Regions from separate parts of the Paenibacillus guangzhouensis genome, predicted to be linked through region 1. Evidence: a T-box and tRNA genes for the amino acid it is inferred to sense, from the RefSeq annotation. Region 1 holds a T-box; the other holds one or more tRNA genes.

The links. The T-box of region 1 lies ahead of GCU39_RS10795 (glutamine--tRNA ligase/YqeY domain fusion protein). A T-box ahead of a tRNA ligase gene usually reads a tRNA of that ligase, here a tRNA-Gln.
Region 2: it has a tRNA-Gln gene. The T-box ahead of GCU39_RS10795 (glutamine--tRNA ligase/YqeY domain fusion protein) is inferred to sense a tRNA for this amino acid. The anticodon was not compared.

Annotation. Positions count from the first base shown of each region.
Region 1 covers NZ_CP045293.1:2,439,409-2,455,059, forward strand. The annotation lists gene GCU39_RS10775 (glycosyl hydrolase family 95 catalytic domain-containing protein) at 1-1,766, opposite strand, end outside; gene GCU39_RS10780 (SPOR domain-containing protein) at 2,029-2,880, opposite strand; gene GCU39_RS10785 (sigma-70 family RNA polymerase sigma factor) at 2,877-3,383, opposite strand; gene GCU39_RS10790 (DUF2268 domain-containing putative Zn-dependent protease) at 3,546-4,442, opposite strand; gene GCU39_RS10795 (glutamine--tRNA ligase/YqeY domain fusion protein) at 4,570-6,228, opposite strand; T-box leader at 6,299-6,552, opposite strand; gene GCU39_RS10800 (TVP38/TMEM64 family protein) at 6,635-7,261, opposite strand; gene GCU39_RS10805 (C40 family peptidase) at 7,270-7,770, opposite strand; gene GCU39_RS10810 (DUF2277 domain-containing protein) at 7,982-8,260, opposite strand; gene GCU39_RS10815 (glycoside hydrolase family 84 protein) at 8,376-10,979, opposite strand; gene GCU39_RS10820 (pentapeptide repeat-containing protein) at 11,296-12,174, shown strand; gene GCU39_RS10825 (PadR family transcriptional regulator) at 12,296-12,670, opposite strand; gene GCU39_RS10830 (kanamycin nucleotidyltransferase C-terminal domain-containing protein) at 13,158-14,264, opposite strand; gene GCU39_RS10835 (P-loop NTPase family protein) at 14,360-15,028, opposite strand; gene GCU39_RS10840 (cupredoxin domain-containing protein) at 15,111-15,651, shown strand, end outside.
Region 2 covers NZ_CP045293.1:4,803,639-4,819,289, forward strand. The annotation lists gene glmS (glutamine--fructose-6-phosphate transaminase (isomerizing)) at 301-2,130, opposite strand; gene glmM (phosphoglucosamine mutase) at 2,725-4,065, opposite strand; gene GCU39_RS21530 (CdaR family protein) at 4,106-5,485, opposite strand; gene cdaA (diadenylate cyclase CdaA) at 5,478-6,302, opposite strand; gene GCU39_RS21540 (zf-HC2 domain-containing protein) at 6,444-7,061, opposite strand; gene sigW (RNA polymerase sigma factor SigW) at 7,226-7,783, opposite strand; gene ppc (phosphoenolpyruvate carboxylase) at 7,940-10,732, opposite strand; tRNA gene GCU39_RS21555 (tRNA-Gly) at 11,863-11,936, opposite strand; tRNA gene GCU39_RS21560 (tRNA-Pro) at 11,944-12,020, opposite strand; tRNA gene GCU39_RS21565 (tRNA-Arg) at 12,027-12,103, opposite strand; tRNA gene GCU39_RS21570 (tRNA-Gly) at 12,118-12,192, opposite strand; tRNA gene GCU39_RS21575 (tRNA-Leu) at 13,151-13,233, opposite strand; tRNA gene GCU39_RS21580 (tRNA-Lys) at 13,248-13,323, opposite strand; tRNA gene GCU39_RS21585 (tRNA-Gln) at 13,341-13,415, opposite strand; tRNA gene GCU39_RS21590 (tRNA-Thr) at 13,424-13,499, opposite strand; tRNA gene GCU39_RS21595 (tRNA-Val) at 13,517-13,592, opposite strand; tRNA gene GCU39_RS21600 (tRNA-Glu) at 13,603-13,677, opposite strand; tRNA gene GCU39_RS21605 (tRNA-Thr) at 13,711-13,786, opposite strand; tRNA gene GCU39_RS21610 (tRNA-Asn) at 13,792-13,867, opposite strand; rRNA gene rrf (5S ribosomal RNA) at 13,914-14,030, opposite strand; rRNA gene GCU39_RS21620 (23S ribosomal RNA) at 14,086-15,651, opposite strand, start outside.

The DNA of each region.
Region 1 (15,651 bases):
TCACGTAAAGAATCGATGTAATCGATATAAGGAATATCCGTCTCCGCAAGATTGACCACCTCGGACGGCCAATAGTTCATTTGTACATTGATATTGGTATGATAATCACTATTCCAAGGCGGATTATTGACTTGATTCCATATCCCTTGCAGATTCGCTGGGAGAGCTCCTTCCCGTGAGGAAGCAATTAACAAGTACCGTCCGTATTGAAAGAACATTGCTTCAAGTTGACGCTTCTCTGCGTCGGTTGCGTTAGTCTTATATTTCGCCAAGAGTTCATTCGTTGGAAGCGGTGACACCTCCCCACCTAGATCAAGCGACACACGTTCGAACAGATTCGTATAGTCCGCGACATGCGCAGCTCTTAGCTGCTGATATGTTTTCGCCGTCGCCTGATTCATATAGGCTTGAACGATTTCCTTCGGCGTTTTATCTCCGCGGTAGGTTGGATACTTATTCGCATAATTCGTTGCAGCTGATAACAGAATCGTGACAGCGCTTGTATTGCTAACCGATAGTTTGCCCGCATTCGCTGTGACGGTGCCCCCTTCGTTCAATACCTTCAGCTGTGACTCGTACGCCATTTTATTGCTGGGGACAAGCCCGCTTAACACCAGGGTGTTGCTTCCTTCTGTCACAACCGAATTCGAAGGCTGTGCGCCAGTAACTCGTACATCAAAGTTTAATGGCGATTGATTCTCTGTCGTAACGCGCATGACCATCACTTTATCCGGATAACTTACGAAAAATTCACGATGATAACGCACGCCATCGCGCGTATAGGCGACTTTCGCCGTGCCATCAACGAGATTCAGCTCCCGCCGATAGTCCGTCACTAGTTTGTTCTCTCCTGCCGGGCCAGCAAAGCTCACCTCCGACATTTGAATCTGCGTACCGCCCTTGCTAACTAGATCAAACTTGAAGAACTTATACGCCGTCTGATTGTTGAACGTATAGGATTTCTTCATCTTCCGTGAAGCGAATTCCTCATTCGACCGCGTGTCGAGCATGGTCCATTGCTGTCCATCATTGGAGCCTTTGAGCGTCCAATACTTCGGATCGCGAGCAGGCACATCATTAGCAGAGGTGAAGGAATACCCGGTAATCACTCTCGGTTCGCTATATTCCCATTGCAACCAAAATGGCGGGGAACCGTCGCCTGAATACCATTTGGTATCCACCGACCCGTCCATCAGGTTCTCGACGCCTTCACCATAGGGCTTCTGGTCTGAGCTAGCTGTTAATTTGTAAGTAGCCTGCTTATCGAAGTCCAGATAGACATCCCCAAAGGCTTGATAAGCGCCAAAAGCAGAATCGTTCGCGCCCATGTCGCCTGTAATTTTGCCAAGTAGAGCCTTAGCTTCATTGATCTTTCCGCTCTTGAGCAATTGTCTGATTGTATCAACGTGAACCTGCGCGCCATCTTTAATCCCATATTGATAATTCGGATCCGAGCCAGGCCCGCCGCTCCATAATGTCTTCTCATTAAATTGAATGTGCTCTTGCTCTACCCCGCCGAACACCATGCCACCCAAATGTCCATTACCGATCGGAAGGGCCTGCGTCTCCCACTGCGTGGCGGGTTTGTTATACCAGAGCGATAAGTTATCATTGACGGTTGCTGCAGCAGCAGATGCATAAGCCTTCGAGCCTCGTCCCTCAGCGTCGGGATGGATCCAGCTCGTAAGTACCGAATACATCATGACCAAAGATAATACGGCCGCAATTCTTGCGATACGCTTTGTTGCATGAATGTGTATACTCATTTCATCGATACTCCTTTATTGTTCATCTCTCTGCCTTATTCGTCGTGTCGATACCTTATTTCATGTTCAGGGGTTCCATTCTTCGTATGTACGGTGTCGCATCACCTCCTGCAATCCTCAGTTTGTTTTCATTATAAGTGCTCAAAATAGCAATAAAAATAGATTTTTCTCCTCTGAAAGATTGAAAAAATTACGTTCTGATATCACGCAATAAAATACCGCAACCCCCATGAGGGGACTGCGGCTTTGTTACGTCAACTTCTTATTCCGGACTTGCATTGCTCATCCAATGATCCACGTGCAGCGGTTCGAAATAATCTTCCCGCTCCGACAGCTGCTTGAGGAGCGCCTCGGCTTCCTCTCGTGTGTTGAATCCGCCCATCGCCAAAATGAATTTGCCTTGCTTCGTCTTTATAATGCTGCTATCATCGGCCGAATACTGTTCCTCCAATATGGCGATCGATTCACCCTGCTCCATCGCTTGGCTGCGCACATAATAAACTTCATGCGGCTTCTTCGCTTCCGTTGCGCCGAACAATTTCAACTGAATATATCCTGGCTGCTGATACTCCGACACGGAATAATCGATGTTCTCTTTTAACTCAACGACGAATCGGAAGGCCGAATCATCCAGAATGATATTGTTGTAGACGTCCTTCACATTCGATAAGGCGCGCATATCCTTCTCCAGTTTCTCGTAATCCAGGTTACGCACCCCATAGAAAGAGAAGATCAAGCGGTTCGGCGCGGTTTTGTAATCCACCGTATAGGCAGGGGCCGTCGATGTCTGTTCTCCGTTCAACGAAAAATTAATGTTCAATTTGTTCTCTTCGACGTTTGTCGTAATGGAGACATTATCTGTACGTTGTCCGCCGCTGCCAATCTGCAGCACCTTCACGATCGAACCAATGACAGGAACATCGGATAGAGCCATCGCAACATTCGGCACATTTACCGTGATCATGATCGCCGCGGCACATGCCGCAGCCAAAGAAGATCTCCGCACCACGTTTCTTCTACGTTTCTCCATTCTCCCACGCAGCTGTGCCTGTTGAATCACTTCGGAAAGACGAGCCGGGATCTCGATATTGTCGTAGCGTTCCTTCCCTGTCATAGCGCATCTACCTCTTTTCTAATCAGACTTTTCTTAAGTTTTTCTATAATCCGGTAAAATTTCGTCTTCACTGTGTTTTCCGGCATCGATAAGACATCAGCCATATCTTTAAATCGCTGATCTTCGAAAATTTTGAGAATAATGATGGCCCGATCTTCGGGATCCAGCTGATCAAGCGCATCATATAAATCCATCTTCTCTTCGAGTGATACTGCACTTTCTTTTGCTGCAACTTCAACCTGGTTATCTTCGAGATAGGTTACTTTCTTCTTCCGCCTGATATGATCCAATGCACAGTTGATGACTATCCGTCCCATCCAGCTCTCGAAATATTCGGGACTCTTCATTCGCTTATAAGCTAAAAATGCCTTGTAAGTCGCTTCCGATACGATATCCAGCGCTTCCTGCTCATTCTTTACATAGCAGTAAGCAAATCGATACATTTTCTCTTTACAGGCTTCTATACGTTCACCGAACTCTTGTTCAGTTAGTCTCGTATTCACATGGTTCACCTCTTTAATGACGTTAGCACACATATGACTGACAGAGATGTGAAATAGTTTCAAATCATCTAAAATAAGATCCGCTTCTCTCTATTCTTGCCCTAATAGTGGGAATAAATGAAAAAACCGATCCGCGGATGAATCCAACGAATCGGTCGTATCTTATCGAAAAACACGGCTTCCTTCCATAATCTCCTGAGCAGATAAAATCGTTGCATCATAGATCGAGGCTTTCGTATTTCTCAGAAAAGCTTGTACAACATGATATCCTACCGCATACCCTGCCGCATAAGACACGCCAACAGGCTGGTATCCTTGTTGTCTTGCAATATCGTCCCCGAACATATAACTGCTAACTTCGGCGAACCCTTTGATATCCCGCGCTTCTTGCATCACAGCAATCGAGTATTCGAGATCTTCTGAATCCATTGAAGTCACCCATGGCCCTAGACTTTCCTCGCCATACAGCGCACTTGCGAAGGAATCGGCTAATCCCTCAATGATCATATATTCGGCCAACGTCACATTGCCATGATCCCAATCAAAATAAGAAAATCGAATATTATGATGAAACTCATGTGCAATAATGGCTGGAATTCTCGGAATGTTGTACGTATTCGGGTATATTATCAGTTGAATATAGCCTGGAATCCCTCCAAAACCTGTGTAGCCTTTCGTGTAAGCGAGCTTGTTCGGATCTGCAAGATACGTCCCTAAGCGCAGCGAATCTGCCTTAACCTGCAACCCAGCTTGTCCCATACATGCGATGCAATACAGTAGGGTCTCCTTAGCCGTCGACAGTATATCGATCTGCTTCAACTGATCAAGACCCCTCTGACCTAAATCTGTGTCATGCATGTTGAGGTACCCAAGCATTGTCGCAGCCATCACGACTTCGTAACCTCCAGCTTGATTCGCCTTCATCGGCACGTTAATGATCCGCCACATCGGTTCGAATGGCTTCATCATCGTATAACGAAAGTAATCTTCTCTCATTTCGTGCGGCAATTCGAACAATGATTCATAATCTTCAATGGTGTTCTCAATATAGAGTTTCAAGCTCCATCCCCTCCAATAAGGTCAAGATACAGTATGACGTAACGACAAGGTCAATACCTTGTTTTCTACAAAAAAACCGCCCTAGAAGGGCGGCTGCTTCATGCCTTGCAACATATTTGAATCGGTCTTACCGTTTATTCCACGAATCTTTGAGCGGAACAATCCGGTTCACAACCAATCGATCTACTGTTGTATTCTTCGAATCAACATGGAAATACCCATGACGGAAACATTGGAACTTCTGATCCGGTTGGATGTGCTTCATGGATGGCTCGAATAGAGCATCCTGTACGGCCACAAGTGACGCAGGATTCACACGATGGGCCCAATCCCCCTCATCGTCCGAAGCCTCTTCTTGCTCTAACAGGAGTCTATCATACAAATGCACATCAGCCGTTACCGCATGATCCGCAGACACCCATTGGATCGTCCCCTTAACCTTGCGATCGGTAAACCCTGTACCGCTCTTCGTAAGCGGGTCATAGGTGCAGCGGAGCTCCGTAATATCGCCGGTGACGGGATCTTTCACAACTTCCTCGCATCGGATAAAATACGCGCCTTTCAATCGAACCTCACCGTGCAATGTTAGTCGGTGGAAGCCCTTCGGCGGATCCTCCATAAAATCGTCTCGTTCAATATAGATTGTTCTCGTAAAGGGCACTTCTCTTTTCCCAAGTGATTCATTCTGCGTATTGTTCTCAATCGATAGCCACTCGAGTCCGTCCTCCGGATAATTCGTAATAACAACCTTCAGTGGTTGAATCACAGCCATGAGGCTGACCGACTGATCCTTCAGATCCTGTCTCAGACAGTGATCCAGCAATGAGATGTCTACGGTGCTATAGGATCGAATGCTCCCGATTTCGTCAATGAAGTTCCGAATGCTAGATGGTGTGAAACCTCTTCTTCTGAGCCCTTGGATAGTCGGGAGTCTCGGATCATCCCATCCATCGACGAATCCGCCTTCGACGAGTTGTCTTAAGAACCGTTTACTTGTCACAACACCGGTTAGATTGAGTCTGCCGAATTCCCTTTGCCTTGGAGGCTCAGGAACCTCGAGCTCGTGCAGCACCCATTCGTACAATGGTCGATGATCTCTAAATTCCAGAGAACATAACGAATAAGTGATCCCTTCCATCGCATCTTGGATCGGATGAGCAAAATCGTACATCGGGTAAATACACCAAGCATGGCCAGTACGATAGTGCGTAGCATGAATAATCCGATAGATAACAGGATCCCGCAGTGTTAGATTGGGTGAATGCATATCGATTTTCGCGCGCAATACTTTGGAGGCGTTAGGATAGATCCCTTTTTTCATATTCCGAAAAAGTTCCAAATTCTCTTCGATGGAACGCTCGCGATAAGGGCTGTTTTTGCCAGGTTCCGTCAGCGTCCCGCGATAATCCCTCATCTCCTCCGGTGACAAATCACAGACATAAGCTTTCCCTCGCTTGATCAATGTGATCGCAGCTTGATAGATTTCTTCAGAGTAATCTGAACCATAATAGATGTGTTCGCCAGGATCATAACCTAGCCACTTGATATCTTCGATAATGGCATTCACGTAAGTGATATCTTCTTTGAGCGGATTCGTATCGTCCAAGCGAAGATGAAATGTACCATTGAACTCCTTAGCCATCATATAATTCGTGTGGATTGCATATGCGCTTCCGATATGAAGAAAGCCATTGGGCTCCGGCGGGAACCGCGTGCACATCTCTCTGTTGAATTCATTCGTCTCAAGTTCATCGCAAATCAGTTTGTATAAAGCATTGTCATCCATGGTTGACGCCTCCTAATGAATGGTGATTGGTGCCAAGAAATAAAAAAAATTTCACCTCCAAGACCTCTGTCTTGGGGACGAAATTTTCGTGGTACCACCCCAGGTTCATTAATATGTCGCCATATTAACCTCTTCAAGTACGGCATGCGTATCACCATGCTTATACTCTAGCTCAATAACGGGAGCTCCCGTCATGCCATCCCCGACCGGTTCCGACATGATGCTCAGAGGCTTGGTTCAGGGAAATGTGCTTCGCTCCCTCTCAGCTGCCGGAGCTCTCTGTGCAAGTCCATTTTCCCTTACTCTTCTCATCATCGCATTTGAATATTGTTATATATCTTAGCAAAGAGCACCACAGTTGTAAATACCGGCCCGTAGAATCAAAAAATCACCCCGAAGGGTGATTTCATGTTGATTTTCGTAACATGACCAACTTGTACAATGAATACACGATGGCAAGAAAAACAAGATAAATCGCGATGGCGATAATCCATTGGTAGGCACCTGACCAGAGGTTATCCCCTACATAGGCGTATACAACCATGATCGGTATTTTGCCGATGAATGTCGTCATCATAAATGTAACGAAAGGAATACGAAATACACCGGCATAGATATTAATTGCGACCGCGGGGAGTATCGGAATCATTCGTGCAATGATCAAAGACCAGAACAGATGGCTATGAATATAGCGGTTACATCGATCGATCACATTTGATCTGGTCAGAAGAGCCTTTCCCCAAGATTGTAACAAATATCTCGTTACACCATAAATCATCACAGCGGCAAGCGTTGAAATGATCAAGTTGTACATACTGCCTGCCATCACGCCGTATTTCGCGCCTACGATCCCCCCAACAATTCCGTAAGGTATGCCAGGAACTGCTGCTATGACCGTCATCACCAATATGACCAATAGAGGATTTCGATCCTGATCGGAAGCAATCCAGCTGAACAGAGCGTCTCGATTCCACCAGATCAGCGATAATACAAGGATATTGATGAGTGCGACGAACCACTTCCTCCATTGCATAAAAGGAATTACTTAACCAAAACTTCTTCTTGTACTTGTGCAGGTTCAACGACCGCAAGGATGTTCGTGTCCGCCATGACGCGACGGGCACCCATGTAGCGCTGCTTGTAGTAGGTTTCGGATAATTTGCTGATCATGACCCCCTTGGAACTGGAGGAATGCGCAAATTGATCTTCGCCTAGATAAATGCCAGCGTGAGATACCCCTTTGCCATCTGTGTTAAAGAAGACAAGATCTCCGGGTTTCAAGTCAACTTGTTCTACCGCTGTACCGAACAAGGACTGTTCTTTGGATGTACGAGGAAGTTCAATCTTGAATTGGTTGAATACATGCAAGATGAACCCTGAGCAATCAAACCCCTCCGTGGTCGTACCGCCCCATTTGTAAGGGGTTCCTATCACTTCGTTGACTGCAACCTTCAGATCGGGCTTTTCCGCCGCAGCGACTGTTCCAGCACTTGCACCAAGCAAGATTGCAGCCGAGAGCAATGTGATAAGTAGCTTCTTCAATGTATTAGTTACTCCTTTCGTAGATGTATTCGCCGTTATTTACCAAAAAATTTACGACGTCCGCCTCTAACATTCGACTTTCGATGCCAATTTCCTTCTTTTTCTTCAAAAAAAGAAACGCTATTCGATCACATAATATATCCAATAGCGCCGCTCTCAACTAAAAAAGCATGACGCTCTTTCACTTAGAAAGATCACCATGCTTCATTGACTACTCCACGGCTGTGCCGAATCGTCTGGCGTTACGCTCGCGCGCCCGTTCCAATTCCGTTTCGCGGTTACGCGGTTCTGCTTGTGTGACGAGTGAATCCAACAGCTTTTTCGCTGCCTCAGCTACTTCATCGATCGCTCGGTGAAAAGCCTCTTCGTTGGCTTTGGATGGGCTGTTGTAGCCTGACAATTTACGTACAAATTGCAACGCAGCTGCTTGAATTTCGTCCTCCGTAGCTGGCGGATCGAAATTGAATAACGTTTTAATATTCCGACACATAACCATTCTCCTTCGACAGGTAGACTCTTGAATACCACGAATTATACAATAATTTGCATGATTTAGAAAATAATAAGATCCCGATCCGAAACCGGACCGAGATCTCTATCTATTACTATTGAACGTTGAAACCTTTGGAGGTTCGCGCACTCGCTAAATGATTTTTTGTCGTTCTCTCCACGTAGATGCGACCTTCCAGGTTGGACAAGGCCACCCCTTCAAAAACAACTGTTGAAGATTCCTTCGTCACTTCCTCAGATGTTGCGATAGGCGTATTGGAAGTAAGCGATGCATATAGGGAAATGACATCTCCTTCCTTCACATCATGGATCGTGATCGTTCCGGATGGATCAACCTGAATATCTCCGCTAAGCACCTTCTCTGACAGATTCGGATAACGCGCGTCGAATAATTCAAACGCATAAATTCGTGTATGACCGCTGCCATCGATACTAATCTGTGCAGGTTCGATAATTTGTAATCGAATAAATCGCGCAGTTACCTCATGCAATAGAATTCGATTGATCGTATGTCCTTTGTTATCCAGGATATCGTCGATGAGGATGAAGTTCTCACCATCATTACTGGCCAGAATCTGTGCTTGTCTTGTGTTCCAGAACGGCGTCTCTCTAGCCTCAGGATGACCACAGTTAATCAAGCGATACTGCTTAATCGTCTGCGGTTGCTGCAAATCAATCGTCAGATATGGTCTGTGCTCCGTCGAGCACCATTTACCGCCTGCGATGGACCCGGTGATGACCTTATCGGCATTTTCATTCTCGTTCGCACTGCTCGAAGCCGTTGCGGTTACGCCTAATGCGCTTAATGCGATATTGTTCATGTCATAAGCAGGTTCTACGGCTTGCCCTTCTGTCCCGGCTGCAACCGCCGTTAGGAGGATCATATCTGCAATGAACGGCTTAATGACATGTGTTCCGACATCCACCGTAAAGTCTGTTGGAACCCCCTCTTTGAGGCGATTCACTTTGCAATCTTCCATCGCATTCAGGAGGTCCCTAGCGGATTCATGATGTACTTCCATCGCTAGCAGGTCACCATTCCCCATACAGATCATCGCATGGATCACTTGCTGTGCTGCACGTGCCAGTAATGAGAATGCATCTAAGAATGGATTCAACTCCTGAACAAGGTTTACATTCGAGCATTTCGTCCGTATATTCGTTACCGCGTCTTCCATCCGAGTGAACTGCGTAAGAAGTCTATTCGCCGCTTGACGAACATCCGTGCCTTGTGCGATCCCTTCCTTGACGGCACGAACATCGTCTTTCAACATCCAACTCTCGTCAAATAGAAAATCACCGCTCACACCGCCATCATCCAAAAGATAACAGCTATTCGACGCGAAGATTTCGAGATCTTCCGCAACTTCAGGCGCCAGCGCCTTGAAAGAGGCGGAGAAGCTTATGTCACAGTCAAAAGCATCCGTATTCCAGTTATGATCAGCAATGCAGAACAATGCTTGCTTGGAAGCTTGCGCTTGGTTCATCGGATTGGAGAAAAAGCCGTTGACATTATTCAGATCAGAGCTGACGTTCTCGATCTTGCCCATCAAAATTTTGTTGTCGCAATAATCATTCACAGGGTAATTCCACCATACGGATAAGTTCTTATCGGATCCGATCGTCCGTTTCGGGGAATCAAATTGTTCTCTCGAGATATTGGACATCGTCGCTGCCCCGGTCCACATGACTTCGACATCCTCATGGAGGATTTCGACGAATGGTTTGAGATATTCCGTCATCGACGGTCCCCATGCTTCGCAATACCGCGTTCCGACCGTAAGCAACGGTCGAATATCGCCTTTTGCTTTTACAAATTCGGTATCAATGCGATTGATAAATTCCGCTTGCTCGGGTCCATTCGGAACGCCGACCAAATCATCGAATAATACACCGAACTGCCTTACACCAAGTTGATAGAGCTGCTCTAACTTCGTTATACAAGATTGGAAATCTTCCTCTAACGACAGATCAATCGAATCGCCAGGATGAATGGTCCATACGAAATTCAAATTATTGCGATGTCCAGCAGCAGCGAGTTCTGCAATCTCTTGCGCTTTCTCCGATGGATATAGTTCTCTCCAGCTTTTACGATGATAAGGATCATCTTTAGGTGCATAAATAAATGTGTTGAGCTTCTGCTCACCACCGAATTTCATCAGATCGATACGGTCCGCATGACTCCAAGGGTAGCCGTAGAAGCCCTCTATATAACCGCGATACAATATTTTAGGATAGTCCGTTATGCACACACGCTTAACCATCCGGTTGATCGATTGATTCAAAATTTGCTGCAAGGTAATAACGCCATAATGAATGCCGTCAGCGTCATGTCCGATAATAGCAATATGCGTTAGACGCTTACCGTCAATAATAAGTTGGTATCCTTCTCGACGTGTTACCGCTTCCATAGATTCTGAATCAATGCCGGCTGTTAATAATAGATCATGCTGCAATCCTTGCTTGGTGAGAATCAAATTCGTTACATGATCCTTGAATGTATCCGAGACGGAATACGAATAGCCATGCTGCGTTAACAATTCTTGCACCTTTGGCAGCGTTGCTATTTTAAGGCCTTGCTCGGCAATGATATGAATGTGATCCGTAAGATAGGTCTCGCCTCCGAGCGCTTGCACTTGTTGTGGAACGGGGAAAATTGAAAATTCATTGCTTAATGCTTCATTTGTAGGTTTCATCATCGCTGTCCTCTTCTCCCTCCCGTGTCGTCGTGCTGAAGTAAGAGCTGCACGGGTTTCTACGTTTTGTATTTAATATCGAGGTGTTTTTGACTAGTTCAATATATCACACTACTCCATCCTGTCAATAAAAATGACCAGGCCACTCATCTCAGATGAGCGATCTGATCATTATTGCTAGTCCCTGCATGTCCAACGCTGAAAAGAAGGTAGACGATAGGCAAGTTCTAAGCTTATAGGGAATTGCAACATTGACGATGCAGAAAAACCTATTGTACGATATGGACAATAGTAGATGACGGAAAGAAGGATATTCACCTTGAAAGAGAATCAAACCCACCCGCTCGTGAACTTCGAGGAGCGTAACGCTACGCTGCGCGCCGATTGCGAGCAATGCTTCGGATTATGTTGTGTATCACTAGCCTTTGCAGCCTCCGCTGACTTTGCTATCGATAAAAATCCCGGGCAACCCTGCCACAATCTGCAAGAAGATTACCGATGCGGTGTTCATACGGATCTTGTCAATCTTGGATTTCGAGGCTGTACCGTATTCGATTGCTTCGGTGCAGGACAGAAGATTTCACAGTTCACGTATGAAGGCAAAGATTGGCGTCAGGACAAGTCCTCCGCACAAGAAATGTTCGAGCTCTTCCCGAAAATGTGGCATCTGCATGAGCTGCTCTGGTACTTGAGTGAAGCGCTTATGCAGCCTGCTGCGAATTCAATTCATGAGCAGCTGCACGAAATGCTGGCAGAGACGGAACGATTAACCCTGCTCAGTCGTAGCGAGCTGATCAACGTGGATGTCGCCTTACACCGCATGCACGTCAATACTCTTCTCCTTCAAGCGAGCGAACTGGTCAGAGCCGAGGCACTTCGTGGATTGAAGAATCCTCCACGTTATCCTAAAAAGGTTGGCCGGGGCGCCGATCTCATGGGGGCGAATCTTCGAGGTGCCAATTTGCTCGGAGCGAACCTGCGAGGAGCTTATCTGATCGCGGCAGACCTTCGCGGCGCGAATCTACAGCAAGCCGATCTCATCGGTTCGGATTTCAGAGATACGGATCTGCGCGGGGCAGATTTGAGTACAAGCTTATTTCTTACGCAATCACAGGTGAACGCTGCAAAAGGCGATGAGTCGACTAAGCTACCCGCTTCGCTAATACGACCGCCGCATTGGTCCAAGAAAACGGGTTGAAGGTGCGCGCACAAGCGGACAAAGCAAAGACTTCATCATCCATGATGGATGATGAAGTCTTTTTGTTGCATCACATGACGATAACGCCTACCAGGCAGCGTGTCCCCAGTCCGCTTGACGTTCATTTGCTCAAAAATTCCTCAAACCGCTTATACACCTTCATCGCAATCGCCACTCGTTCCGGCAAATCGCGCTTCAGTTGATTAAAATACTCATGTCCGCTGTCGGTAATCTCGTAGAATCGGTTAAATCGATTATCCGACTCCCACTGGCTAGTCACATGTCCTTTCTCTGCGAGCACCTTCAGCCGTTGCGCGAGATAGGAATCGTTCACACCAACGCCGCCTAGCGATTTGGTTATCATCAAATCGAGCTGCTTGCCGTAACGCCGGCCATGCCGAAGTTCACTGAGCACCATGAAGTCCATCACCTGCTGAACTTTGACGATATGTCCAAGCGAGTTCGTCTTCACCATTTTATCTTCTGAATTGCGCATCGATCATGCCCTCCTTATGTACTATAAATCTATGATTCTAGTATATTCCAACTTGAAAGTAATACCTAGCAGAGATCTAACACGCCACCATTCATGCTTCCGATCGGTATTATACTCTTTTCTGCCTTTTTCCAAGGTTTTCTGATGCATACCGTATTCGTAGGAACAAAGTCCGATCGTCGTATGGAGATCATATATCAGAAATAGAGTGCGCAAACGGATGGCTGATGCAGAACGGTAAGAGAATTATGTGCAAACACGTATTTTTATATCACGCTGTTATTGGATGGTCTACCTATTTATTTTGAGCCTTACCCCAGTTTATTCTAGAACATTTGTTCCCATTTTGTCAAATTTCGACTTGTTTCCTTAACAATAAAAACCTAACGAATCCTCACTTGGCTCTCTGCTCTTTCTATTTCGTGTTAGAAAAACCCCAGGATCTCTGAGGTTTTAACGATCTAATGACCTATGGGACTCAAGCCATTCACGCTCGAGTATGAAGAAATTCACGAAACTGCTCTACGGAATGAAATTCTAAGATCTCCACGCCACGTGCTACGATGTGCTCTCTAAACTTAGACTCAAGTTGTTGTACGGCTCGTTCAAGCGGCAATAAATTCTGCGCATCGAATAGGTCGACCAAATTCGGAAACCCGGCTTTCACATATATGTCTTGGTACACTAAATTCGGTTCCAGTTCAACGGGCCAATATCCACGTTCTGAATAATACAAAAACTTGGCGATGATATCTTGCAGACTAACGGACCAGAAATAGGCTGTATCCCTATCCTTCTTTTCACACGCTTCCGTCAATTTGTTGAATATCCCTTTGAACTCCTCATAGAATCCTCTCATCCGATCCGTATACGAGGGTCCATTCGTATACGATTCCTTCTGCTGAACGAGAAGTTCAACCGTCTCTTGTACAAGCTCCTCACCGTTGACTTGCATTTCTTGGCAGGAATTCGAATGCACCAGGGTATGTATGTAATCAGCAAGTCTCGCAGGTCGTATCTCGAAATTTAGGATCTGGTCCATGTTCTTGCCCCACCCTTTTCGCAGGTATGTCCCGTTGATTAACGCGAGACTATAGAGCACTTTCGTTAGCACCTCTTGTGATTCGATTCGGAAAAATGCTAGATTCTCCCGACCCGACGTAGATCTCATTTTGTACAAATGCACATAGGCGCGTTGAAGTTCAGTCTCTGCTCGATCGAGCAAATTCAGACCCGACGGATTCTTAATTTTCTCTTGCAATTGATAAAAACGTTCACGATCCGCATCCGATCGCGCATACAACAGACGGCAGTCCGCAATAATCGAAGTATTCGATTCCTCGTAATTCGCCATTCGTTCGGCTCGATCCCAACCGATCGGCCAGAAATCAAAGCTAATGCCATCAATGATGAACTGGATACTCGCACGATAACCATCGGATGTCGCTGGAATGAAGAAGAAATCGAGATCCGATTTAGGGTTCGCTGTCCCTTGGACATATGAACCGTAACAGGCGACAATTGCAATATCATCTGGGCAGTGCTGCTCGATATGTGACACTAATGCGCTAGAAACATCAAATACATGAAACATATTGGATTTCAACTCCGATGCGTATTATTTAATCGTCATTTAGCTCATAGGGTCAATACAATCTCGGATCGCTTCGATGACGACGCTTGGTTCGGTCAGCGATGTTCCTGGCTCCGAGTCCATTCCGATTGAACAAATGCTCTCATCTGCTGCGTATATTCCTCCCACAGGTAATCTTTATTCTCAATAATCAATTTCGGTACGTTCCACGCTTCAATCGCCTCTCGTACGAACGTCTGGCTGCGCGACCATAACGCCGCGGCTTCTCTGAAATCTTCATCCGTGTGCAAAGATACAGGTCCCCATTCGTTCCCACGAACGCCGCAAATGTAGCGCCACTGCCCTTCTACATTTAGATGATAGGTATAGATGACTGCAGGTGATAGAGGCGACAGAATTTGCTGAATGGAACGGACTAAGCTTGCCAATCGACCACGCTCCATGCCCATATGCACCGCCATGCTAACCGTATCTTGGAACAATACGCTTTCAATAATCGTCACTTCATAGTTACTACTAAGCTGGTCGGTTACAAATTGCTGATAGCACGATTGGAAAAGCTGGCTGAATCGATCTGCCTCAGCTTCTGATGCCAGACTTTCGAAAGATTCATTCAGCAGCATCAGCGGATGGTTCTCTTCCAACTCTAAAATACACCGATGGTTCACCCCCCACTGTGACAAGGATTCAGACAGCATCTTCGCACTTGTCGTCTTTCCTGAACCAGGCATGCCATCAATAATAATTAATCTCGTACGGTTCATGTACATCTCCTCCTTCAATTTCATTTGATTCGCATAAAAATAAGGGGCAAGCATATCCATATAGGGATAGGGGGCATCGTATATGCAACTCATACTATTTGCTATTTTATTCGTTCTACTCGCTATATGGTTGATAAGCTTTACTTTCACATTCCGTAGCCAAATTCCTAGCATGACGGGCATGATGTCTGCTATGACGCTTGGCATGACAGTTGGGCTTGTCTTAGGCAGCATGATCCCGCTATGGTTGCCAGGACTCTTCTTCCAATCGACTGTCGTTAGCATGATGATCGGCGGATTAGCCGGGGTGATCATCGGATGGCCCATTAGTCTTATGGCCGTCTTGGATGGTCTATTGTCCGGGATGATGGGCGGTATGATGGGCGCGATGCTCATGTTCATGATGCCTGAAGCGTACATATCCGTCACGGTCAAAATCATCTCCATCCTGTGCAGCGGCATTCTGTACGTGTTGTTCATCATGCTGCAGGCCGAGGTAGGAACAGAACTGCTCAAGCAGCGTTCGTTCCTAGTCGCCAGACCTGCACCGATGTTCTTCGTGATTCTTGTTCTACTCGTCATTGGGCTGCAGGTGCCAACAGACACTAGGGACGCCCGTTCAC
Region 2 (15,651 bases), 2.4 Mb from region 1:
TAAAATTACTCATCATCAAATAACCAGTTAAGATCTATGTCATATCATATCTCTTTCTGAAAACCTGAAGAAATCCAACTTGGCTCTAGCCTTTCTGATCTTTTTTATCTTCTAACCTATTGAGTCCGACATAACGTTATCTCCTTAAAAAAAAGGACAACCAGTACTCCTCATCTGGTTGTCCTCTTGATTAATTTAAACAAATCTTTATTGTAATATAATCATACCGAAATATAACTTAAATGTTTAGAACAAAACTTAATTGTAATGAATCAGTAAACTCATCTATATGACAATCCACTACTCCACCGTAACACTCTTCGCCAAGTTCCGCGGCTTGTCGACATCGTTACCGCGCGCCAAGGACGCGTAGTACGAGATCAACTGCAGCGGGACAACCGATAATGCCGGCGTAAGCAGTGGATGTGTCGCAGGAATCGCATGAACCTCATCTACCGCTTTGCCTAGCGCTTTCGCTTCGTTCACATCGGCAAGGCCGAAGATCACGCCGCCGCGCGCTTTGACTTCCTTAATGTTGCTAACCGTCTTCTCCAGCAGTGCATTCTGTGTTGCAAGTGCAATCACAGGAATACCTTCCTCGATCAGTGCTAGCGTACCGTGCTTCAGCTCCCCAGCCGCGTAGGCTTCGGAGTGAATATAGGAGATCTCCTTCAGCTTCAAGGATCCTTCCTGCGCCACCGCATAATCGACGCCACGACCGATGAAGAACAAATGCTCATGCACTGAGATAGCCTCCGCATATCCACGCAGGGCATCCGTATTCGCTAACATTTGCTCTACCTGCTCTGGCAGAGCAAGCATCGCAGCCACAATGCCTCGCACCCAAGCCGTCTCTTGTGTCGACAGCGTTTGAGCTAGATACATTCCGAGCAGGAAGAACGCAATCAATTGCGACGAATACGCCTTCGTCGACGCGACAGCAATCTCAGGACCAGCCATCGTCAGCATGACGCTGTCTGCTTCGCGCGCCACAGAGCTGCCGACCACGTTCGTGATCGCGAGCACGTGCGCTCCATTCGCCTTCGCTTCGCGAAGCGCAGCGAGGGTATCCGCCGTCTCACCCGATTGGCTGACGACAATGACGAGCGTCTCTGGCGTAATCAATGGTGAACGATAGCGGTATTCCGAAGCCACTTCCACTTCCACCGGAATCCGTGCACTCGTCTCAATGACCGTTTTGCCGACAAGACCTGCATGGTACGCGGTACCACATGCTACGATATGAACCTTGCGAATGTTCGCCAGGTCAGCCGCCGACAGCTTCAGTTCAGGTAATGACACCGTTAGATCCGAGCCGACACGTCCGCGCATCGTATCACGGTACGCTTTTGGCTGCTCATAGATTTCCTTGAGCATGAAATGATCAAATCCGGCTTTTTCCGCTGTCACCGCGTCCCAATCGACATGGATCATTTCCCGAGAAATAAAGTTCCCCTCGATTGTCATCAATTCGACAGTGTCTTTTGTCAGTACAGCCATTTCGCCGTCGTTCAAGATGAACACATTGCGCGTATGCTCGAGAATCGCCGGAATATCCGATCCGATGAAATGCTCACCTTCCCCGATCCCAATGATCAGTGGACTTGCATTCCGAACCGCAACCAAGCGATCCGGTTCTAATTCCGTCAATACCCCTAAGGCGTATGCCCCGCGTAGATGCTTAATCGCCTTCTGAACCGCACGAACGATATCTCCGTCATATTCACGTGCGACCAGATGGGAAATAACCTCCGTATCCGTCTCCGACACGAATGTTACGCCGCTTGCGATCAGCTCTTCTTTTAAATCCGTATAGTTCTCAATAATGCCGTTGTGTACGACCGAGAACTTCATCGTCATATCGGTATGCGGGTGCGAATTCACATCTGATGGTTTGCCGTGTGTTGCCCATCTTGTATGTCCGATGCCTACTGTCCCGACCAAAGGCGCTCCGTCCAATTGTGATTCGAGCACCGCCAACCGCCCTTTGGCTTTCTTCACTTGCAGACCCGCTTCGGTATACATCGCAATCCCTGCTGAATCGTATCCACGATATTCCAGCTTCTTCAGACCTTCCACCAAAATCGATTGCGCATCGCGCTTCCCAATATAACCAACAATTCCACACATAATTTCGTAACCTCCGATTAATGGGATGTGCATCACATCCTGAGGAAGCTACCAATCACGCGTCTAACCGCAGCCTATTCAATTGTCCAAAGAACATACGACTCTCTTCTTTCCTACCACCTGCAACCCTGCATGCGACATGAATGCGGCTGCGGTCTCATCCGACCGGCACTTCCTGAAGTGCAATACACATCCATGATTTTTTTGTACAAAAATAACTCAAATATAATAGCCCTACCGCCACGCGGATCAGGATAAGTTCAATATCTATGAAGCATCTTGCTGAATTCGTTGTCCGAGCCGTTGCCAACCCGTTTTCCGATTCAACTCTACGGTATGATGCGATACCGGAAGGTCCCCGCCGAATGTTTCGAACACCTTCACCTCGTCAGCTCACCCAGCACTACTTGCTCCGTCCTGTGCGGTTAAGCTCTGGCGCTTATGTTGCAGTCCAACCTCTACCCTGCCTCTCCTTCTGAAATCATACTTGCTATTATATACAGCCGTGCATCATTTGGCAACTCGTCAGTGACGTAACCTACAAAAAGGACCCTTCTGCACATCCTGTCGAATGCCAAAAGGGTCCTGCTATCACTAACTAAGCGCTTCTCTTACGGTATCTGCAATATGAGCCACATAAGACTCTAGCTGGTCCTTATCCGGGCCTTCCGCCATGACACGAATCAAGGATTCCGTGCCGGATGGACGCACCAAGACACGACCATTGTCGCCGAGCTCATTTTCAACCTTTTCTATCGCTGCTTCAATCGCCTTGTTCCCAGGGTACTTGCTCTTGTCTTCGACACGAACATTGACCAGCACCTGAGGGTACTTGCGCATCATGGACTTCAATTCACTAAGCGATTTGCCGGATTGGATCAAGGTCTCCACGAGCTGGACACCCGTGAGAATGCCGTCGCCTGTCGTATTGTAGTCGAGGAAAATAACATGGCCCGACTGCTCCCCGCCAAGGTTAAATCCGCCGCGACGCATTTCTTCCATCACATAACGGTCGCCTACGGCTGTGCGAGCTGTCTTAAGACCAAGTTTGTCAGTTGCTTTGAAGAAGCCAATATTACTCATTACCGTCGTAACGACTGTACCTTCATTTAGCTTGCCTTCACGATTCATGCGATCGCCGCAAATGCATAGAATGTAGTCGCCGTCGACTTCTTCACCCTTCTCATCAATCGCAATCAATCGATCTGCGTCCCCATCGAACGCCAATCCGAGATGTGCGCCGTGCTTCATGACTTCGATTTTCAACTGCTCTGGATGTGTAGAACCGCAATGATCGTTAATGTTAAGACCATTTGGCTCTGCTCCGATTGTAATGACTTCAGCGCCTAGTTCACGGAACAGTTTCGGCGCGAGCTCATAAGCCGCACCATGCGCACAGTCGAGTACGATTTTAATTCCGTTGAATGGCGTTGTCACCGTCGAAGCAAGGAACTTCGTATATTGGAACTTCGCTTCGTCATCCACGGTTACGGATCCAAGATCCTTCCCAACCGGACGAGGCAATTCATCAACTTCAGCATCCATCAGACGCTCAATTTCAAGCTCCGTCTCATCGAACAATTTGTACCCGTCTCCGCCAAAAAATTTAATGCCGTTATCTTCGACAGGATTATGCGATGCGGAGATCATCACCCCTGCATCTGCACCAAGAATGCGTGTCAAATACGCAACTGCAGGCGTCGATACCACCCCAATGCGCACAACATGTGCACCGATGGACAACAATCCAGCAACAAGCGCAGACTCGAGCATCTGCCCAGAGACACGCGTATCCATTCCGATAATGACTGTTGGCTTCTCTGCTTGACGCGTTAAGACATATCCTCCGCAGCGGCCAATTTTATAAGCTAATTCAGCTGTTAACTCTTGATTGGCAACGCCTCTAACCCCATCTGTACCAAAATATTTCCCCATTCTTGCGACCTCTCTCTAACGTTATTATCCCATTGTACGCTCATTCTCTCTGCTCGGTTCCGCTCGTATCCCCTGGCGTCGTCTCTTCTGTTCCAGGTTCAATCGTTCCGTTCTCTGGCGTATCGGTTGGTTTTCCATCCACCGGTTGATCAGTTTTTATCTCAGGTTCCGTCTTCGTCGTCGGAGTTGCTTTCTTATCTTCAATGAGCACCTTGACGTAGATGGTCCCTGGATCAACTCGACGAATGAAATTCGGTAAGTTCACTTGCAGGGCGACTTGATGCGTGCCTGGAGGCAGATCGCTCAAATTCGCTATCACCTGCACATCCCCCGCTTTAAGACTATTCACAACATCTGGAGCACCTTCAACTGTAATCGACATCGATTTGCTTGCTGGTTCTTCAATCGACGCCTTCAATTGGTCGCTTGCTCCGGTTAACGTAATCGGCAGCTTATCGAGCACACGCTGAACAGCAGGCACGATCGTTATATCAAAGTTTACACTGTTTGGCTCGATTTTTTCAACCTTTCCAAGAACTGGCAAAGGCATCGTTAATTTCGTCGACTCTTTGAACTGACTTAGATCAATCTGGATCGAGTCATAGAAATCAATGCTGTCGAGCACGTCTTGCGGTCCATAGATGGCAACTTGGTTCGTGCTTGGTGTGAAGGAGGAGATCGCAAGCCCTTCCGGTAGTTGGCCGATAAAGTTGATTTGTAACGGCACCGTCTTGAACGGCTTCGTAATTGGCACTTCCACTTCAACGACTGGCGGTGTAATAATGGCCGATTTCATCTCATGCCCCGTCTTGTCATAAGCCGTCAATTTTACCCGCTTCTGCTTCACCGATTTCTGCTCACCATCAATCGGCAGCGTTGCAGATACAGAATGAATATCTTTCATTTGGCTGGCTGGCAGCGTCACGTGAACACGATTCGTTGGCGAGATAATCGGTTGTCCCACCGTATATCCCTTCGCTGGCGTGCCTGTCGTCTTAATGCTGACATCCATTTCCTTCGTTTGCATTTCCTCGATTTCCACCGTTACCCTTGAAGGCACCATGGAGACTAATTGTATTCCTTTGGGCATCTCGTAGGTTAGATCAATATCATGCTTCCCTTCGCCTAGACCGGTTAAATCCAGGCTTACACGGTAATCCTCGGGCATCGCAGAAGTCAACGCAGACGTCTGGCCACGCACCTGAATGCGTACCACCTCTGGCGTCATTTGCTTCAGAATGTACCGACTTTGATCCAGCCCTACCGTCTGAATTCGGACATCATCAATTACCTTGACATCGACAAGGGAAGACACCTGATTCGGTGATCGGTCATCCATATGTACAATCGCCCATAATAAAATTCCTAATAACAACGCAATCACTTTCGAAATATTCGCATTATTTAGCCACTTATCCATTGTTGCCTCCTTTCCGCTTCCAGAAAGGGGTCTTCTCGGACATCTTCGGCTTCGGTGCTAGTTCCGAATGGAGCTTCGAGATGAGCGACTCCTCTTTGATATCACGCACAACGAGTCCATTAATAGCCAGTGAGACTTGTCCCGTCTCCTCGGAAACGACAACAGAGATCGCGTCGGTCACTTCACTGACACCAATCGCCGCCCTGTGGCGCGTACCCAGCTCTTTGCTGATAAATGGGTTCTCGGATAATGGTAAATAGCATGCTGCTGCAGCAATCTGACTTCCACGAAGAATCACTGCTCCATCATGCAGCGGTGTATTCGGGATGAATATGTTAATGAGCAGCTCCGAGCTGATACGAGAATCCATCTTAATGCCTGATTCCGTGTATTCATTCAATCCCGTATCCCGTTCGAAGACGATTAGTGCGCCGATCTTTCGTTTCGCGAGATAGTTCACACACTTAATTACTTCATTAACCGTAATACTGACATCCATCTCTTGAATGGACGAGCTGCGGAATAACTTCCCCCGCCCCAACTGTTCCAGCGCACGACGAAGCTCCGGCTGAAAAATGATCAGCACCGACACGACACCGAAGGTGAACATTTGGTTCATGAGCCATTTGAGGGTATAGAGATTAAACCACGTACTAATCCCCCAGGTCAGCACAAGCACGAAGATCCCTTTCAGGAGCTGCACTGCGCGCGTACCGCGAACCAACTGCATAAGCTTGTAAATAATATAACTTACGATAAGTATATCGATAATATCTTTAATGGAATCTTTCCACGTAAGGTTCGTAAAATAATCCATGCTGTACCCCCGACGATAACCTGTTCTGTACCTATATCTATAGGTTATAACTATATCCTTTTCGTTGCAAGTTTGATTCATTCTTAATCGTGTGTCAAAATAAAAAAACCTCTCTTCAGAACAAAGAGAGGTTGGCTGCAATTACCTATACGAAACTTCCGAGAACAGATGCGTGATCCTATACCACAACCAGCTCATGGCCTCGTCGATTTTCGTTACTTGACCTGAAATATGGGCCGTTGAAGCCAAATTCATCGATCCGTCGATTACGGTAAGATTGCCGTTCACCTCGCCATAGACTTCCGCCTGGCCGTTCTGTACGGTTAGATCCCCCGCTACGCTAAGACCTTTAGGCACAATCACCTTATCTCCTTCGATAATCAGCTTATCAAGATCGGGTCCCTTCACCATTAAGTCTCGATCCTGATTCCAGAAACTTAATGCACTAATGAACATGACCATAAAGAACATCGCTGCCACGGTAATCGCGGGGTGATTCTTCACCCACTGCAGCCATACGCGCTGCTTCGCTTTCTTCGGCAGGGATGCCATGATATTCGCTGTGACAAAACCCGATATCGGCTCTAAATGCTGTGTCTTCGTACCGAACAGCATCAGTTCTGTACGCTCTAACTGATCATAATGCTCCTTACACGTAGGGCAAATCGCAAAATGCTCTTTTAACAGCAATATTTGATCGGGTGCCAGCTCATTATCCAAATAGTCATGCATTAAAGAGTGGGCATGCTTGCAATCCATAGGAGCCATCCTTTCACATCATTATGCTCAGTATACCGATACTGTAAAATACGTACTGGCTTTAAATATGTTTCAAAAAATTAATCTGTTTTATATTTCCATTTATGTGAACGATGCACTTAACGCCTCAACTGTTTTCTATGTCCATGTTCTAGTAAACAATCTTATAATTTCCGTTCCAGCTTCTTCCGTAAATATTCCCGGCCGCGGTGGACCCGTGTCTTAATCGTCGTTACAGGCATGTCCAATACATCACTAATCTCCTGCAGCGATAAATCCTGTAAATATCGAAGTACCATGACCGTCTTATACTTTGCAGGCAGACTCTCAATCGCTTGACGAATCAACTGCTGTGTCTCCGATAGGAGGAGCTCACTCTCCGGTGTCCGATCATCGCTCGGAAGAATAGAATATCCATCCACACCCTCTTGGTCGTTCATCTCCGCATCCAAGGAATAGGTTGGTTTCCGTTTGCGCAACCGATCGATACATAAATTCGTGCCGATCCGGTAAATCCATGTTGAGAACTTCTGATTCTCATCGTAACGATCTAAATTTTTGTACACCCTTAAGAACGTATCCTGAACGACATCTTCTGCTTCATGTCGATTGTTCAGCATACGATAAGCGAGGTGAAATATCTTATCTTTATAGAGCTCAACGATTTCAGCAAATGCCCGCTGATCACCTTTTCGCGCCAGCAGAGCGAGTCTTGTTTCCAGAGTAAACCCCTCACTTCCACATACTAACCCAAGCAATATAATAAATGGTAATCGACACCAATCGAAATTGCAAGGTTATTCGTCAACCTTCTTTCCATAGGAAAACCGAGCGCCATCCTAAGATTTCTTGGCGCTCGGTTACATAAGAAAAGAGGATCAACCTGTGTTCCGCAAGCCCGCTGCAATGCCGTTAATTGTTAACAACACTTCACGCAAGAGCTCCGGATCATCTTCCCCTTGATCGCGTAGTGTACGCAGCTCCGTAAGCAATTGAACCTGCAAGTAGCTGAGCGGATCGACATACGGATTACGTAAGCGAATCGATTCTTGGATGACCCGAGAATTATCCAGAATCTCTTGCTGTCCAGTAATCTTCAAGATCAGCGATGATGTAAGATGGAACTCTTCTTCAATAGAAGAGAAGATCCGATCACGAATGACGTCATCACTAATCATGCCTGCGTATTCTTTCGCGATAATTAAGTCGGCTTTGGCTAGCGCCATCTGCAATCCGTCAATGAGGGAGCGGAAGAATGGGAACTGCTCATACATTTGACGCAGCGTATCCATATTCTCTTCTTTGTCTTGATAGAAACTCTGTATACCTGTACCCGCCGCATACCATGCAGGCATCAAGTAACGGCTCTGCGTCCATGCGAATACCCAAGGTATTGCACGAAGATCCTCGAACCGGTCGCTGTTCTTCCGCTTGGAAGGACGGGAACCGATATTTAACTCGCCAACCTCTGGAAGTGGCGTCGACTCTTTGAAGAACGTTAAGAAGTCTGCGTCACGGAAAATAAGATCTTGATATTTCGTAAGCGAACGTTCCGACATATCCCGTACAATGTCTTCCCAATCCTGCTCATGTTCTTCCTTCTCTTCACGACGTGCGCATAGGGCAGCTGTAATCAGTGCTGAAGTTGCTTGCTCTAGACTGCGGTAAGCAATCCCCTTCATGGAATAACGGGAAGACAATACCTCGCCTTGCTCCGTAATCTTAATACCCGCTCCAATTGTATGAGGCGGCTGTGCCATAATACTACGGTTCAGCGGCATTCCACCACGACCGAGCGATCCACCGCGTCCATGGAAGAATTTCAGCTTCACGCCGTATGCACTCGCTGCTGCTGTGATCTCTTTAAGCGCAACGCGTAGTTCCCAGTTAGCCGTAACCACGCCGCCGTCTTTATTACTATCCGAGTAACCGAGCATGATCTCATGCTGGTTGTTCATCGCCTTTACAGCCTCACGATAAATCGGGAGGTTGAACAGTGTCTTCATAATTTCTGGCGCAGCGTGCAAATCATCGATGGTCTCGAACAATGGAACCGCCTGAATCGTACAACGGAGGTCACCGTTCTTAAATTTCTTGAACAGACCTACTTCCTTCGCGAATACCATGACCTCGAGCATGTCGCTCGCACCTTGTGTCATACTAATCAAATAACTCGAAATACAGTTCACACCGAATTCGTTCTGTGCTTTGTAGATGGTACGATACACATCAAGACATTCGTTCGTCGATTCACTGTATTTGATATGAATGGATGTTAGTGGTCGCGGATCGTTCAATACGCGATTTAGAAGATCAATTTTCTCTTCTTCTGTCAGAGCGCTGTAATCCTCTACGATCTGCATATGGGACAAGATCTCGGTCATTGCATTCTCATGCTCTTGGCTATGCTGACGAATATCTAGCGTCGACATATGGAAACCAAACAACTCGATCTGACGTATTAACTTACGAATATGCGTATCCGCTACAAAATCTGCATAGTGGTAACGGAGACTGCGGTCGATAATCATGAGCTCTTGGATGAACTCTTGTGGCGAATTGTAACGAAGCGGTGTACCTTTCGTCGATTCGTCCAGAATGTTCGATAGCTTCTCCAGCATGAAGGATAATTTCACGCGGTATGGCTCTTTTTCGTTGTGCCAGAACTCAAGACGCTTCACTTCGATCAGTTCACGGTCTACTTCAATCGAAGCTTTGAGTTCTTCGGATACTTCAATGACACCTACACTAAAGGACATCGTGCGAAGCAATTCCTTCAGAACCTGTTCATATTTAAACAAGGCCATTTGGCGATGCATCTTCAGTGTCTCCCATGTGACATCGGAAGTCACTGATGGGTTCCCGTCACGGTCGCCACCGATCCATGAGCCAAATCGCAAATATGTCGGTACATGCCACTGGTGGGCTGGATAGTATTTCGTTAAGCAGCGTTCCAGTTCTTGATATACCTCTGGCAACACATCGAACAACGTCTCATGGAAGTAATATAGTCCGTTACGCACTTCGTCGAGTACGGTCGGTTTACGGTCGCGAAGCTCATCCGTCTGCCATAGTGTTAACACTTCATTCAGCAGCTTCTCACGTAATTGCTCACGCTCACGGAACGTCAGATTCGGATTATCGAGCTCCATCACGTCTTCAGAAATCCGTTTGTGGATATCCAAGATGGCACGTCGCATCGCTTCCGTCGGATGGGCCGTCATGACAAGCTCTAATGAAATCCCAGCAATAATCTCTTGAACTTCTTCGTAGGAGATTTTATCTTCCTTCAGTTCAAGAACGACACTCTCAATCGAACCTGGTTGAATCGCTTCACCAGCTGAACGCTCGTAATCCCGTTTGCGGCGAATGCGATGATTCTGTTCAGCAATGTTCACCAGCTGGAAGTAAATCGCAAACGCACGAATGACCTGATGCCGAATCTCCGGATCAAGCGACATAATAACTCGTTTGAACTCATCGTACAATTCGGGGATAAATCCCGCGCGCAATGATTTGCTCAGTTCCCGGACTTTCTCTACTATATTAAGAAGTTCGTTCCCACCTTGGTGGACGAGCACTTCACCCAGTATGTTCCCAAGGAAACGCACATCACGACGAAGCAAGTTATTTGAGTTTGCTTTCCCCACGATCAATGTAGTCTCTGTCATCGTTATCCCCCTATCCATCTCTATATTTCCATACAAAAAATTTTCTTTCTAAACATAATACTATAAATCGACACGAAAATCTTTACTTTTATTATAAAATACAGGATTAATATTCATGTATTTATGCAGCGAATCATTTCCAATCCACTGCATCTAAGCTTAAGCCCTCGCTAAGGGGGCTGTCCTTCGATGCTTAGGTTTTGCATGGATATCCTTGTAAACCGATTTCTTTTTAATCAACTATTAGGAACCCAGTCATGATAACCAATTCGGAATTTCGCCTGCCCATAAATGCATCGGTTAACATATTGGACTACAGGACTGACGAACATACTTCCATCCCCTACACAACTTAAACTCCCCTTCTATTATGCATTTTCCATTGGATAAGATCACACTAATAAAATACGAAAAACAGAATATATATGCACAAATGTTCCGAATTTCAAATCATTTCCTTTCAAATATTTTCAAGTTATTTTGAATTTACACTTATGGCTAAGCAAAAAGATTGGCCCATTTATGCCTATGCATCATAAATATATAAGACACACAGTCGCTACATAAAACAAACAGCCACCCTATTGGTGGCTGTTTGTTTATTCTGGAGCTTGGGATGGAATACTTCCTCAATCTCGCCGCCCAATTATCATTGGGCATCTCGTCCAACCCTCGGGACGCTCGCCCTGACTCACTCGTGTATCCTCACGATTTCGCCTAAGGGCTGTACTCAACATAAACGATCATCAGCAAGTTCGTTCGATTGTATAGGTGTTGACGCTCGTGCGGTCTCGTTCGTGCTACAGGCACGAACTTAACTAACGCACGGTCGAGCCCTCCACGTGGGTTCACTTCCCACACAACCGCTACATACAAAAACCTCGATCATTTCGATCGAGGTTGGTTATTTGTATCTGGGGAGCGGGTGATGGGAATACTCCTCCTGAACTCGTCACCCTCGCTTCCCTCGGCTGCCTCGAGTTGCTTCCGGACGCTCGTACGGGCTCGTTCGTGCCTGTGGCACGAATTCACTTAACGTACGGTCGAACCCATTCCCGTGGGTTCTCTTCCCACACAACCGCTACATACAAAAACCTCGATCATTTCGATCGAGGTTGGTTATTTGTATCTGGAGCGGGTGATGGGAATCGAACCCACGCTATTAGCTTGGAAGGCTAAAGTTCTACCATTGAACTACACCCGCAAATAAATGGTCGGGATGACACGATTTGAACATGCGACCCCCTGGTCCCAAACCAGGTGCTCTACCAAGCTGAGCTACATCCCGAGAAAATGGCGCGCCCTAAGAGATTCGAACTCCTGACCTTTTGATTCGTAGTCAAACACTCTATCCAGCTGAGCTAAGGGCGCATATGAAGTTATAATGGAGCGGACGACGGGAATCGAACCCGCGACCCTCGCCTTGGCAAGGCGATGCTCTACCGCTGAGCCACGTCCGCACATGTGATATATAAGGCTTGTACCACTTCGCTGTGTTTCATCAGCGACAAGTAATAATATATCAAAAAACAAAGATGATTGCAAGTGTTTTTACAAAAAAAATTTAAAGCCCACTTCGGAATGTCACTACAACTCAATTTAACCCTGTCCTTACATGAGATATGGAATTAAATGCAATGAATAAGATCCCTATTACATGACAATAAAATCGACAAGGGTAAAAGCAACTTAATAACTTGTTAGAGCACATTTGGGTGCCAGACAAATCAAATTGGTATTGAACGACATACCGAGACAACACAAACGTATGAACAGGATATAACATATGCTAAAGCCTGCCAATCCACAACGATTAGAATGCATCTCATGCTGAACGTTCACAAAGGATGTCTTAAGGTGTCGATTCCCATACAGAGAATATATGATGCATGCTGACGGGAGTGCGTCTCATACATGGGGATCCAGTCTATCCTCTTGGGTAAACTCACACGCAGCATGATTCCAGAGCATTGCAATTGTAGACACGTTACATGCATACGGTTTTCTGACATCTGCTATAGGGATATATTCGCACGTAGAAGGCATTTATACTTATATCCCAATCTTTAGAGCCGCCCCATGTGGAAACGGATTCTGAGTCAATCTAATAAGCCTAGGAAAGTACAGATAGAACGCCCTGTCATCCATCCGAATCGGAACCAAGCGTGTCCATGTCATAATCGGATGAAAGAAGTGGACGGCGTACCTACTGGACCAGTCTGTTTAAGCTGCTTATTCCCGATGGTCGCACCTGACAATTTGTTGATTATTGTTAGACAATGATCGCTGTATCGCCATATTCCGCCGCAGGATTCTTCACGACAATCACCAGGATATCGTGTAATTAAAATAAACTTCATCCCCGAACATGCAAAAAATCCTGTAGAAATGATCTACAGGATTTCACTTTTGTTGGTATGGTGCGCGTAGAGGGACTTGAACCCCCACGGTCGCCCGCTAGATCCTAAGTCTAGTGCGTCTGCCAATTCCGCCATACGCGCACGTGAGATAAAACTGGTGAGCCATGAAGGACTCGAACCTTCGACACCCTGATTAAAAGTCAGGTGCTCTACCAACTGAGCTAATGGCTCTCATATGAGAGTAAAGATGGCTGGGGATCAAGGATTCGAACCTTGGAATGACGGAGTCAAAGTCCGTTGCCTTACCGCTTGGCTAATCCCCAATAAAACATGGTGCCGTCGAGAGGACTTGAACCCCCAACCTACTGATTACAAGTCAGTTGCTCTACCAGTTGAGCTACAACGGCATATAAGATGATAATGATGGTGGAGGCTAACGGGATCGAACCGCTGACCCTCTGCTTGTAAGGCAGATGCTCTCCCAGCTGAGCTAAGCCTCCGAATTACTAATGGTGACCCGTAGGGGATTCGAACCCCTGTTACCTCCGTGAAAGGGAGGTGTCTTAACCCCTTGACCAACGGGCCATAAAACTTTGATGCTTGTACATAGGTGCTACATGGAGCTCTCAACCGGGATCGAACCGGTGACCTCATCCTTACCATGGATGCACTCTACCTACTGAGCTATGAGAGCAAAAGTGGCTCCCCGAACAGGACTCGAACCTGTGACAACTCGATTAACAGTCGAGTGCTCTACCAACTGAGCTATCAGGGAATAGAGTGTTCTAACGGTATTTTGCAACCGTTAGAATTAACTACACGCTTGGCATCGTCCTACTCTCCCAGGACCCTGCGGTCCAAGTACCATCGGCGCTAGAGGGCTTAACGGTCGTGTTCGGGATGGGTACGCGTGGAACCCCTCCGCCATCGACACCAAACGTTACAGAGTTTGATCTCTGAAAACTAGATACGAGATAATTTGCGTTTTATGTTTAGGATAAGCCCTCGACCGATTAGTATTGGTCAGCTCCACACATTGCTGTGCTTCCACCTCCAACCTATCAACCTCGTCGTCTTCAAGGGGTCTTACTAATTGGGAAATCTCATCTTGAGGGGGGCTTCACGCTTAGATGCTTTCAGCGCTTATCCCGTCCGTACTTGGCTACCCAGCGGTGCTCCTGGCGGAACAACTGGTACACCAGCGGTACGTCCATCCCGGTCCTCTCGTACTAAGGACAGCTCCTCTCAAATTTCCTACGCCCACGACAGATAGGGACCGAACTGTCTCACGACGTTCTGAACCCAGCTCGCGTACCGCTTTAATGGGCGAACAGCCCAACCCTTGGGACCTACTTCAGCCCCAGGATGCGATGAGCCGACATCGAGGTGCCAAACCTCCCCGTCGATGTGGACTCTTGGGGGAGATAAGCCTGTTATCCCCAGGGTAGCTTTTATCCGTTGAGCGATGGCCCTTCCATGCGGTACCACCGGATCACTAAGCCCGACTTTCGTCCCTGCTCGACCTGTATGTCTCGCAGTCAAGCTCCCTTATGCCTTTGCACTCTTCGAATGATTTCCAACCATTCTGAGGGAACCTTGGGGCGCCTCCGTTACTCTTTAGGAGGCGACCGCCCCAGTCAAACTGCCCACCTGACACTGTCCCCGAACCGGATCACGGTCCTAGGTTAGAACTCCGATACGATCAGGGTGGTATCCCAACGGCGCCTCCACCTAAGCTGGCGCTCAGGCTTCTTAGGCTCCCACCTATCCTGTACAGATCGTACCAAAGTCCAATATCAAGCTGCAGTAAAGCTCCATGGGGTCTTTCCGTCTTGTCGCGGGTAACCTGCATCTTCACAGGTATTAAAATTTCACCGGATCTCTCGTTGAGACAGCGCCCAAGTCGTTACGCCATTCGTGCGGGTCAGAATTTACCTGACAAGGAATTTCGCTACCTTAGGACCGTTATAGTTACGGCCGCCGTTTACTGGGGCTTCGGTTCACAGCTTCGGGATTGCTCCCTAACCACTCCCCTTAACCTTCCAGCACCGGGCAGGCGTCAGCCCGTATACTTCGCCTTACGGCTTCGCACAGACCTGTGTTTTTGCTAAACAGTCGCTTGGGCCTTTTCACTGCGGCCCCCTCGTGCTATTCACACTACCGGGGCACCCCTTCTCCCGAAGTTACGGGGTCATTTTGCCGAGTTCCTTAACGAGAGTTCTTCCGCGCGCCTTAGAATTCTCTTCTCGCCTACCTGTGTCGGTTTGCGGTACGGGCACCATCACCTGGCTAGAGGCTTTTCTTGGCAGTGTGAGATCATGACCTTCGGTACTATAATTTTCCCTCCCCATCACAGCCCAGCCTTACGATGTGCGGATTTGCCTACACATCAGCCTCACTGCTTGGACGAGCATCCATCAGCTCGCGTCACTACCCTACTGCGTCACCCCATCGCTCATAACGGCTTACGGTGGTACAGGAATTTCAACCTGTTGTCCTTCGACTACGCCTTTCGGCCTCGCCTTAGGTCCCGACTTACCCTGAGCGGACGAACCTTCC